Regions from separate parts of the Cobetia sp. PDI-12MA genome, predicted to be linked through region 1. Evidence: predicted binding sites of a transcription regulator. Region 1 holds the regulator's gene; each other region holds the start of a gene.
What was found. The regulator sigma-54, encoded in region 1, starts transcription at its own class of promoters, with help from an activator protein. The targets are predictions, from matches to a motif close to TGGCACNNNNNTTGCTNT.
Positions count from the first base shown of each region.

Region 2: the regulator sigma-54 is predicted to act here: its motif matches at 1,253-1,270, upstream of AC5WNI_RS02170 (NarK family nitrate/nitrite MFS transporter).
Region 3: the regulator sigma-54 is predicted to act here: its motif matches at 2,713-2,730, upstream of AC5WNI_RS08055 (DUF3305 domain-containing protein).

Region 1 covers NZ_CM183351.1:817,901-821,866, reverse strand. The annotation lists gene lptB (LPS export ABC transporter ATP-binding protein) at 1-417, shown strand, start outside; gene AC5WNI_RS03505 (RNA polymerase factor sigma-54) at 651-2,099, shown strand; gene hpf (ribosome hibernation-promoting factor, HPF/YfiA family) at 2,751-3,059, shown strand; gene AC5WNI_RS03495 (PTS sugar transporter subunit IIA) at 3,069-3,539, shown strand; gene rapZ (RNase adapter RapZ) at 3,677-3,966, shown strand, end outside.
Region 2 covers NZ_CM183351.1:472,598-476,563, reverse strand. The annotation lists gene AC5WNI_RS02180 (CmpA/NrtA family ABC transporter substrate-binding protein) at 1-309, opposite strand, end outside; gene AC5WNI_RS02175 (ANTAR domain-containing response regulator) at 360-935, opposite strand; gene AC5WNI_RS02170 (NarK family nitrate/nitrite MFS transporter) at 1,498-2,856, shown strand; gene AC5WNI_RS02165 (hypothetical protein) at 2,977-3,144, opposite strand; gene AC5WNI_RS02160 (GNAT family N-acetyltransferase) at 3,354-3,926, opposite strand.
Region 3 covers NZ_CM183351.1:1,864,535-1,868,500, forward strand. The annotation lists gene AC5WNI_RS08045 (4Fe-4S dicluster domain-containing protein) at 1-830, opposite strand, end outside; gene AC5WNI_RS08050 (DUF3306 domain-containing protein) at 1,311-2,096, opposite strand; gene AC5WNI_RS08055 (DUF3305 domain-containing protein) at 2,093-2,650, opposite strand; gene AC5WNI_RS08060 (formate dehydrogenase accessory sulfurtransferase FdhD) at 2,859-3,794, shown strand; gene AC5WNI_RS08065 (substrate-binding domain-containing protein) at 3,794-3,966, shown strand, end outside.

The sequences.
Region 1 (3,966 bases):
GAAACCCGCAAGGATCTGGATCGCAATGGCCGCAAGGCACGTCTTGAAGAGTTGCTCGAGGAATTCAGCATCACGCATATTCGTGCCAGTGCCGGCATGAGCCTGTCCGGCGGGGAGCGTCGTCGGGTCGAGATTGCCCGTGCACTGGCCACCGAGCCGGACTTCGTACTGCTCGATGAGCCCTTCGCCGGCGTCGACCCCATCTCGGTGGGCGAGATCAAGAGCATCGTGCGTCAACTGCGTGACCGTGGCATCGGCGTGCTGATCACCGACCACAACGTGCGCGAGACACTCGATATCTGTGACACCGCCTATATCGTCGGCGATGGTCAGATCATCGCTCACGGTGACGCGGACTCCATCCTGGCCAACCAGCAGGTACGCGACGTCTACCTGGGCCACGAGTTCACGCTCTAGGGCCAGCGGATGCGCTGAGCCCTCCCACGGCGAAAGCTTCATAAGCCGCTGCGTGATTTTATCGCGTAGCGGCTTTTTCATGTCTGACATCAGGCGCATGCATGACGTCCATACCACCTTGGTGTAAACATGGCATGCAAGTTGCTTGAATATTCACTGCAACCACTTGTCAGTGGCCCGAGTCACGGTATAGCGTAGTAAGCACGTTCCTTTGCCGTGAATTGACTGACTCCATGAAACCCACCCTGCAACTCCGCCTCGGCACCTCGCTGACCATGACGCCGCAGCTTCAGCAAGCGATCCAGCTGCTGCAGCTGTCGACGCTCGACCTGCGTCAGGAGATTCAGCAAGCCCTCGAGTCCAACCCCATGTTGGAGCTCGACGAGGACTACGAGTCGCTGGATGTCATCGAGACACAGGATACGAGCGAGATCTCCACTGCCGACTCCTCGAGCGAGATTCCCGAGGAATACCCTCTCGACAGTGACTGGTCGGACCTCTACCAGGACCACGCCGGTAGCCTGACCAGCTCCGGCAGTGGCAGCGGGAGCGAAGAAGGGCCGGACTTCGATCGCAATACCAGCGTCGAGAGCCTGCAGGACCACCTGCGCTGGCAGCTGGCGATGACCGACCTCGATGGCCGTGAACGCCAGATGGCGGAGAGCCTGATCGATGCCGTCGACGGTGCCGGTTACCTGAGCCTGTCACTCGATGAGCTGGTCGATGGTCTGCGCGGCCAGGGCCTGCCCGGCCTCAAGGCCTCCGAGCTCGAGCAGGTACTGCTGCGTCTGCAGCAGTTCGACCCGACCGGCGTCTTCGCCCGCGACCTGCGCGAGTGCCTGCTGCTGCAACTGGCGCTGCTGCCGGATGATCTGCCGCTGCTGGCGCAGGCGCGTCGCCTGGTACGTCAATTCCTCGAGGCACTGGGCAACGATGATCGCAAGCTGCTCAAGCGCCGACTGAGCCTTGACGATGACGAGCTGGATCACGTCATCCGCCTGGTGCGCGCGCTCGATCCGCGTCCGGCATCCGCCTGGGGCGAGCCCGCCAGCGATTACGTGGTCCCTGATCTACTGGTGCGTCATACCCGCCACGGCTGGCAGGTCGAGCTCAACCCGGAAGCGCTGCCCAAGCTGCGCATCCAGCCGGAATACGCCGCACTGATCAAGCGTGCCGACAAGTCCGCCGACAACACCTTCCTCAAGGACAACCTGCAGGAAGCGCGCTGGCTGATGAAGAGCCTGTCATCACGCAATGACACCCTGCTCAAGGTCGGCCGCGAGATCATGGCGCGCCAGATCGACTTCCTCGAGCAAGGCGAGGAAGGCATGAAGCCACTGATTCTGGCCAACATCGCCGAAGTGGTCGAGATGCACGAATCGACCATCTCGCGGGTCACGACCCAGAAATACATCCACACCCCGCGCGGCGTCTTCGAGCTCAAGTTCTTCTTCTCGAGCCAGGTCGGTGGCAGCGGTAGTGGCGACGCCCACTCAAGCACCGCCATTCGTGCCCGCATCCGCAAGCTGATTGCGGAAGAGCCGGCTCGCAAGCCTCTCTCCGACTCACGCCTGGTCGACCTGCTCGCCAGCGATGGCATCGAGGTCGCACGCCGTACCGTGGCCAAGTATCGCGAAGCGATGGGCATCCCATCCTCCAGCGAGCGCAAGCGTCTGGCCTGATGTGTCATCTGCGGCTGCCATGCGCCTGGTCTCCCTCCTATCATGGCCGTTGCCGCCAACCTCAAACGCTGGTTTTCTCTCTCACCAGCCTCTGACATTACTGACACCGGCGCGCCTGTCGCGCGCCCTGTCATTCCGTCAACCGCTCGTCAATGGCCCATCATGGCGCGCAGGATGATGGCAAAAATCCATCATTCCGGCTGCATCATTTACCGTCAATCGCATGTTTTTAAAGTCACTTTTAGCCGTATTGCACCGGGATGTCACTCGGTGATCCTTCCGGCACGCTGCTTGCTCCACGCAACCCAAGCGCCTGAAAGGCGGCGTACATGCAGGGATTGGCGACGAAAACCCGTCTTCTTGCGCGCCTTTCATGCACCACCCTTCAAGCGTGACCTTGAAGTCCATTCCGTTACCCCTCACTGAGTTGAAGACAAGCACTGAGCCACGATGCAGCGCAGCGTTGATCTTTGCGCAAAGCTTGGGCATTGTCGGTACAGACGCTCACGACATCTGACGCCGCTGGCAAGGGCGCGAAAACATCGCCAGACGGTGGTCGTCAAGCCTGTTGCAGAGCGTCCGATCAGGGTTTGCTCGTAGTCAAAAAGGGTTACAATTGAATGGCAACCCGCTGGATAAAGGAGCGTGTCCATGCAAGTGAATATCACCGGGCATCATGTGGAACTTACCGATCCTCTCCGCGATTACGTCAACGAGAAGCTCGCTCGCCTCGAACGGCATTACGACAACATCACCAATGTTCAGGTGACACTGTCGATCGAGAAGGAGCGCCAGCAGGCTGCCTGCACCTTGCACGCAGCAGGCGCTGACCTCCACGCCCTGGCAGAAGACCCCAACATGTACGCTGCCATCGACGCGCTCGCCGACAAGCTGGATCGCCAGCTGGTCAAACACAAGGAAAAGTCCCAGGCTCGTGCTCAGGGCACCGGGACCCGTTGACCTTCAGCCATGACACTTGATCAGATCCTTCCCCCCGAGCGCACCCTTTACGGTGTCCCCGGGGGGAGCAAGAAGCGGGTGCTTGAATTCTTCAGCACCTTCATCGCACAGAACATTCCCAGCCTGGATAGCCAGGAAGTCTTCTCGCGCCTGATCGGGCGCGAGAGACTGGGGTCGACCGGCATCGGCCACGGTGTGGCCGTGCCCCATGCACGCAGCCCGCATTGCAAGACACCAATCGCTGCGTTTCTGAAGCTCGGTGAACCCATCGACTTCGATGCCATCGACGGAGAACCCATCGATCTGCTGTTCGTGCTGCTGGTGCCTGAGGAAGCGGACGAGACCCATCTGACGCTGCTCGGGCAGGTCGCGGAATTGCTCAATTCCCCGACCAATCGCTCGGCCCTGCGCCAGGCAGACAGCCAGCGTGCACTCTTTGAGGCATTGACCCAAGCCATCGCCGAATTACCGGCGCGCTGAATCACAGGCCCGGACATCGTCCGGGCTTTCGTCTTGCTGGCCTCCCATCGGCCGACGTACAGCGCACTGATAGCGGGCAACCTTCTGCCCCACCCCTGCATTCTTTCGACGTTGACCTCGCCCTTGGAGAGCACTTCATGAAGATCGTGATCATCAGCGGCCGCTCCGGCTCCGGGAAATCCATCGCTCTCCAGGCGCTGGAAGACATTGGCTACTATGCCATCGACAATCTGCCCGGCATGCTGCTGGCGCCACTGGTCGATCAGCTCGAACAGGACAGCCCGGCACGCCGACGTATCGCGGTCTCCATCGATGCCCGCAACCTGCCGGAAGCCTTGACCCGCTTCCCCGAATTGCTCGACAACGTCCGCCAGAGTGGCATGGACGTGCAGGTCGTCTACCTGACCACCGATTCGCGAGTGCTGCT
Region 2 (3,966 bases), 350 kb from region 1:
AGCGCGCGACAGGGTGATGGAGTTGCCGCCCAGATTCAGTGTCATGGCACTGATCACCGGCGTGGCGCGACCATCCAGGCCCAGGGTCGAGGTCAGCGGCATCAGCGCCAGCATCTGCGCGCCCTGCAGCACGCCGGTCTGCAGGTCATCACGCAACGCCGCCCACGAGGGTTGCCACTTGAGTGTCACCGCCAGCCCCTCCTCGCGGAAAAGCCCCAACTGCTCAGCGACCACGAAGGGAGCGGCATCATTGAGTGGCATCAGGCCCAGCGTCAGCTGATGGCCATTCAGGGGTACATCTGTGGGCATCACGCACACCTCTTGAACGATCGAGAGAGAAGGACAGTACGGCGACCGGCTCAGCGCCGACGCGCGGCCTTGAGCAGCTCATCGGCCAGCTCATGCAGGGCCAGGCGCCGGTTCATGGCGGTCTTGCGCAGGTATTGATAGGCGGCATCTTCACTGAGCCCGCGCGTCTCCATCACCACGGCCTTGGCGCGATCGACACTGCGCCGCTGCACCAATGTGGTCTGGGTACGGTTGAGCTCACCCTTGAGTGCACGGTGCGCCTCGAAGCTGGTGATGGCGACCTCGACCATGCTGCGCACCATCGCTGGCATGACGTGGTCCACCACATAGGCCGAGACACCGGCGCCGGCCGCCTCACGCACGAGGTCTGGCGCATCTTCACTGGCCAGCATGATCATCGGCTTGGGATAGCGTCGCCCCAGCTGGCCGAGATGCTCCAGGGTGTCGCGGCTGGGCAGGTCGGCGTCGATGATCACCGCATCGGGCTGATGCTGCTCGACCAGCGCGTGCAGGTCCTCGTGCTCGTCAACGCGCAGCGCCACCTCGAAGCCGGCGCTCAATAGCGCCTGCTCCAGCGCGGCGGAGCGCTCACTGCGGACATCGACGATCAGCACGGTCACGGGCATGTCAGGTTTCCTTGAGTCGGGCATGAATCTTGCGCTACACCCAAGCAGGATCCGTGCCGCAATCTGGTGCAACCTTGCGGCCAAAGGCCTTCAGAGCGGCCGAGCCGAAAGCGCCGCTGCACTGCAATGAGGCACGCGCCTTGCCGACCCTCCCAGCGACATTGGCGTGCGCCAGTCTGGTACCCCGCGCCTTGCTGACGCACCGCCAGCGCGCATCGAGCGCGCATCCAGCCCGGGTCACCGTCTGCGCGTGCCACCCTACTGTCCTTGCCAAGCCATTGATCTTCTGGGACTTGTCCCGCCCACACCCCCGCAACTGGCGCGCTACTTGCTTTGTTCCAGTCACTTGCCGCACGGACACTCTGCTGCCGGCAACCATGGCATCACCGACTGCTGCCATCGCTATCCATGACGTGGACCAGGCTCTTCGGAGTACGAGTGCGTCGAACCAGGCCCCTCAATGACGAGGCGCCCTTGCTGTCGTTCATTCACAGCCGTTCGACCACTCGCCGAGCACACCTGACCTCGTGCCCGGCACCGACGCTGAATCAGGAGCCCACTCATGGATATCCGCAACAAGGCCAGCCGCATCCGGCTGTTCAGCTTCAACACCCCGCAAATGCGCGCCTTCCACATGTCGTGGTTCGCGTTCCACGTCTGCTTCTTCGGCTGGTTCGGTATCGCGCCGCTGATGGCCGTGGTGCGTGACGACCTCGGCCTGACCAAGACCCAGATCGGCAACACCATCATCGCCTCCGTCGCCATCACGGTGATCGTGCGTCTCGCCATCGGCGTGCTGTGTGATCGCATCGGGCCACGCAAGGCCTACACCTGGCTCTTGTGCCTCGGCTCGCTGCCGGTGATGTGCATCGGTTTCGCCGACAGCTTCGAATCCTTCTTCCTGGCCCGTCTGGCCATCGGTGCCATCGGCGCTTCCTTCGTCATCACCCAGTACCATACCTCCGTGATGTTCGGCCCCAACGTGGTCGGCACCGCCAACGCCACCACCGCAGGCTGGGGCAACCTGGGCGGCGGCACCACCCAGATGCTGATGCCGCTGGTGATGGCCGGCCTGCTGATGCTGGGCGTCGAGCAGACCCTGGGCTGGCGTCTGGCGATGGTCGTGCCGGGCATCGTGCTGTTCCTCACCGGTATCGCCTACTACTTCTTCACCCAGGATGCGCCGGACGGCAACTTCAGCGAGCTGCGTGAGCGTGGTGAGCTGCCCAAGGCCGAGAAGGAATACAGCATGCGCGCCACCTTCGGCGCGGCAGCACGCGACATCCGCGTCTGGGCACTGTTCCTCGTATACGGCGCCTGCTTCGGGGTCGAGCTGACCATCAACAACGTCGCCGCCATCTACTTCTTCGACCACTTCGATCTCGATCTCGCCACCGCCGGTCTCATCGCCGGCCTGTTCGGTCTGATGAACCTGTTCGCCCGCACCCTGGGCGGCGTCTTCTCCGACCTGTTCGCCCGCCAGTCTGGCCTCAAGGGCCGCGTGCGCTGGCTGTTCATCGCGCTGCTGTGTGAAGGCGTCGCGCTGGTCGGCTTCGCACAGATGGAAACCCTCGCGGTGGCCATCGGCATCATGCTGGTCTTCAGCCTCTTCGTGCAGATGGCGGAGGGCGCGACCTTCGGTATCGTGCCCTTCGTCAATCGCAAGGCGCTCGGCGCGGTCGCCGGTATCGTCGGTGCGGGCGGCAACGCAGGCGCGGTCGCCGCGGGCTTCCTGTTCCGCAGTGAGGAGCTGACCTATCAGGAAGGCCTGATGTATCTGGGCATGGGCGTGATCGTGATCTCGCTGTTCGCGCTGCTGGTGCGCTTCAGCGCCGCCACCGAAGCCGAGGAAAGCCGCGCCTACGACGCCGCCATCGCGGACCGCAAGCAGCAGAGCGAGCAGCAGCCCGTCTCTGCATAAGCGGATTTCCTTCTCCCCGAGCCAGACACAAGAAGGCCCCGCCTCCCAGAGGCGGGGCCTTCTTGTGTCTGATGACAGCTCAGGTCAGCGGCGACTCATCGCGGCGCTGGCAGCCGAGCCTCAGCTATCGGTGGCGTTCTCGACGCTATCACCGGCTTCCTCGACGGCGTTGTCCATCTTCTCACCGGCCTTCTCCATCGGGCCTTCGTCCTCGCAACCGGCGAGCGACAGGCCACCGAGACCGAGCATGGCAATCATCAGCGAACTACCCAGAGTCTTGAGCTTCATGATGTCTCTCCTTGAATCATCGGTCGGAATGACGCGACACCTGCCATTACCCGCAGGCTGCCACGTGGTGTTACCCATGACATGGAGCGGGAGCCTTGTCGTTTCAAGGGTCACGCAACGCCGAGTTGCCTGTTGCTGATCAAGACCAATCACTCAGGGTTGTTCAGGGCAACCGCTCAGGGCTGCTCAGCTCAACCGCGCAAGGCTGCTCAGATCCCCAGCTCAGAGAAGGTATCGGGAAACTGCACTTCACCGCCCAGCCCCTCCAGATAGTCCGGCTGCAGCTCGAAGGCGACGAAGGAACCCGGCACGTCGTCATGATGGCAGTAGAGCCCGTAGTGACACGCCGGATGAAAGCCCAGGTGGGTATAGAAATCCGCATGACCGGCCGCCACCACGGCCCCCGCCCCCAGCAGTCGACAGCGCTTGACCGCCGAGATCACCAGCCGCTTGCCGATGCCGTGACGCTGATGCTGTGGCAGCACCGCCAGCGGTGCCAACGCCATCAGCACGCGGTCCGGGTAGCCGGAAAGCTCCACGCGCGACACCATCACATGCCCCAGCAGGCCGCCCTCGCCTTCACTGAGGTGGCGGCCGGTCTCCGGGTCGGTGACACGCTCGGCCACCAGCGAGATCTGCGCCAGATTGCCTCGACGCAATCTGTCACCCAGGCGCGCTTCACGATGGCCGGCAAAGACGGATTCATGAATGCGGTAGATGCGCTCATGATCAATGAGACGCTCTTCACGAATGCGAAGGTTATCGACGGCGTTGGCAGTCATCACGAGGTACCGGATCAGCGCCCTGATGATCAGGGACGTT
Region 3 (3,966 bases), 1.0 Mb from region 1:
GGGCAGGCGCTGACGCAGCTGGCCGCGCCGTGGCACAGGTAAGGGTCGATCTCGATATGCGCATTGCGACGACCGGCCACCGAGAAGATGGCATCGGCGCTGCACGACGACAGGCAACGCGTACAGCCGATATTGCCGGCACTGGAGTGCGCGCAGGTATCGAGATTGACGGTCACGTAATTCGGTTTGTCGAAGTTGCCGATCAGACCCGCGAACTGCATGGCCCAGGCGGTCAGCTGTGACAGTGATTCCTGAGAGGCCTCAGCATCGGCGACCAGCTGATCCAGCTCGGCGATGACGTCCGCGCCGGCTTGCAGATAGCCGGGCGGTGGCAGTTCCGCCTGGTTGAGCGGCTGGCTGGACAGGTCGGCGATCAGGTCGAAATGGGTCGCGCTGCCAGCACCTTGCGGCACCAGCGCGGCAGCCAGATTGACGCCATCACTGGCAAGGCTGAACTGGCCGAGGTGACCGCTCAGCGCGAGCATGTCACGCGGGGCACTGTGCACAGGCAGCGACTCACTGGCGGCGAGATGCTGTTCATCCATCGTCACCAGCGCACTGTTGTCCTGCTCACTGATCAATAGTGCCAGCGGCAGCTGAGCGGTGGCCGGCAGGCGGGACAGCAGACTCGCCAGTGCTCGCACTCGTGCTTCGCTGCCGATGATCACGGTGCGTCCCTGACTGTGATAGCGGATGGGGGCGCTACCGGCATCCGTCGCCAACAGCGGCAGACTTGAGGCAGGCGAGCCACCCATGGCGGATGACAGGGCGCGTTGGCGTGCTTGTTGATTGAGGGCGCGCTGAGCGCTCTCGAGGCTTGAGCTGAGCATCCTCATCCTTATTCGGTCGTGGCGGACCTTGCATGCAAGCTGCCGTCAGGTGGCAGGCGGATGATGCAGGTCCCGGTCGTCGCTGATTCTCGCGGTCTCTCGCGGTCAGAGCCGGGTCGGCGATCGACAGTCGTTCAGTGGGGGATTCATGACAGGCCAACCATCTTTGCATGCTGTTGATGACATTGCCGTTTTCACGCCCGGCGAGAAGAGGGGCGCGGTCAGGTCGCGCAGGCACTCATCAGCGCAGGCGGTTGACGCCAGTCATCATCTTCAAGGGTTGGCATGTCATGCTGAATCTTGCATGTGCGTTGCAGTCAGTGCGCCTTGATGAGGCGCGTCAGGGTGACCCATGAGGCATCAGGATGACCTCGGTCAGACGTATCCGGCTTACTCGTGGGTCATAATGACGCATGTTGATTGTGCGGCGCGTCATCTTGACGCCTTGGCGCTGGAGGCGTCTGTGGGGCCAGCCCCGGCTCACGGCTTGTGGCGGACGCCGCCGACATCATCTGACGCGGGAGCTGGCTCGCGCGAGTCTTCTGCTCGTATCGCTTGCGGGTCAGGCGACTCGACTATCTCGTCGCTGGGCGTCGCGTGTGACTCGCCCACTGGCGCCTCACCGTCAGGCGCCTGCTCAGCGATCTGGTCGTCTGTCTCCTGCGCCGTATCCGCCTGGGGTGTCTCGCTTGCCTCACCGAGCTTTTCCAGGCCTTCTTCGACCTTGCGGGTCCAGCTGCGCAGCGTGTCGGCGACACCTTCGGCGAGCGGGCGCATCTGGGAGAAGTCCTGGTCGTAGTCATCCAGCCCATCGCGCACCGAGTGCTCGCCCCCCATGAAGATGCGTCGCAGCGCACGCTGGCGTAGCGCCGGGTCCACGCCGCTCTGCATGAAGGCGCTGATGTCGGCGTCTGGGGTCAGGGTGTCCGGGTCTGGCAGCTCGATGACTGGCACTTCAGCGTTGTCAGCGTCTGCTGCCTGCTGATCGCTCTCGGCGGTTGCCTGCTCTGCTGCCTGCTCTGCTGCCGAGGAGGGGCTATCGCCGCTCAGGGATTCGTGCTGCGAGCCGCGCGCTGCAGGGGTGTCAGCGCTACTTTCAGAGGCGACTCCCACCTGTGACGGCGGAAGGCTGTCGGCTTTACTCACCTCGGTGCTGTCCGGCTGTGACAGTTGGTCTTCACGGCGGCTGTCGCCTTGCTTGCGGCGTGACCAGCGCGAGAACAGGCCTTCATGGGCAGGGCTTGCGTTGTCGTCGTGCTGGCTCATGACGTGCTTTCCGTACCATCACCGGGCTGATGAGTCTTGTTGGGCGTCACGGCGTGCTGCTCTGCCTGACTGGCGCGCCCGGCGCCCTTGCGTTTCTTCTTCTTGCCTTCGTCGAGTCGTTCGCCGTGACGCGCGAGGTAGGCTTCCAGCCACACCATCAAGGCCGGGGGCATCGGCACATCCAGCACCAGCTGGTCGCCATCCATCCAATGCGATGCTACCTCCTGACAGGCCGTCACCACGCGGGGCTGCATGCCGTCGGCTTCACGCTCATCGCATTGGACGAACAGGCGCGGCTGCTCGCAGCGCAGGTTGTAGCGGTAATCGGTGCGCTCGGTGAGGTGAAGCTGCAGCGGCAGGATGCGGCGATGCGCTACTTCATCAGCGGCGGCAGGCTCCGCTACGTGCGATTCCGTCTCTGGCGTTGCAGAGGGCGAGAGGTCGGCAATCCGCCAGGTGTCGATGCTGAAACGCCCCAGTTTCTGCGTGGTGGGCGCCAGGGTGACGCTCAACCAGCGGGTGTCGTCACTGCGGGGAGGGATGGATTCAGACATGGCTTCCTTGTTCACTGCTGTACCCGCAAGCGGGTCTGAAAAGAATGCTGCGATGGTGCTGGTGTGCAAGATACATGCCGGCGCATGCGATATCAGGGTTACCGTCAGTCAGTGCGGGGACAGCTCTGCCATCAGACTGGTACTCTACGGCGATTCAGCGCAAGAATTGCCATTCCAACCGGCTCGATCAGGGAGACCCGAGTTCATGATGCCCTCTGCACGGCCAGCGATCAGTCGCGCCACACTACCCACTACGCTGGACATCGAAGTCATGGATGAGCGCGGTGAGCGCCATCAGCAGTCCATTGCCGCCGAGCGCTCGCTGACCATCTATCTCAATCGTCGCGAGATCGTCACCTTGATGACCCTGGGTGCCGAACCTGAGGCGCTGGTGGCCGGTTATCTGCGCAATCAGGGACTGCTGGGTGAGCTTGAGGACCTCGAAGCGCTGCAGGTGGATTGGGAAGTCGAGAGCGCCTCGGTGGTGACGCGTCATCTACCCGAGGATATCGAGCAGCGCCTCGGCAAGCGCACCGTGACTACCGGCTGTGGGCAGGGCACGGTATTCGGCAATCTGCTGGAGCGCCAATCACTGGCTGCGCTGGATGCAGGCCCCTTCAGTCAGGCCCTGTTGTATCGCCTGCTGGAGGCGCTGGCGGCGCACAACGCGACTTATCGCAAGGCCGGCGCGGTTCACGGCTGCGCCCTGTGTCGGGATGATGAAGTGCTGGCGTTCATCGAGGATGTCGGCCGCCACAACGCCGTCGATACGCTGGCGGGGCTGAGCTGGTTGGCGCCCCTGAGTGATGATGCCAGTGATTATCAGGGGGCCAACATCTTCTACACTACCGGTCGTCTGACTTCCGAGATGGTACTGAAGGTGGCTCAGGCGGGGGTCTCGGTGCTGGTCTCGCGTTCCGGCGTCACGCAGAAGGGAGTGGAGCTGGCGGAACGCTTTGGCGTGCTGTTGATCGCGCGCGCCAAGGGGCGCCACTTCCAGGCGGTGGACCCTGCCGGGCGGCTGGTGCTGGATGCCATCCCGCCGCTGCGTGCCGGCGACGCTCTCAAATCATCGCGCCATGACGCGTCAGGCAAGCCATCTTCAGCAGACGGCGCAGCCGGACATGACAAGGGGGCGCAGTGATGAGTCGTCTTTCTTCGCCGCTGGGCGTCATACCCTCACAGGGCTTTTCCTCTGAACTCGGCGCACCTTCGGGCGGCTCTACCGCTGAGTCTTCAGGCGAGGCCCTGAATGCGGCCACCGGCCGGCAGGCTCCGGTTCCCCACGACAACCCCTTTCTGACGGTGCAGGAAGT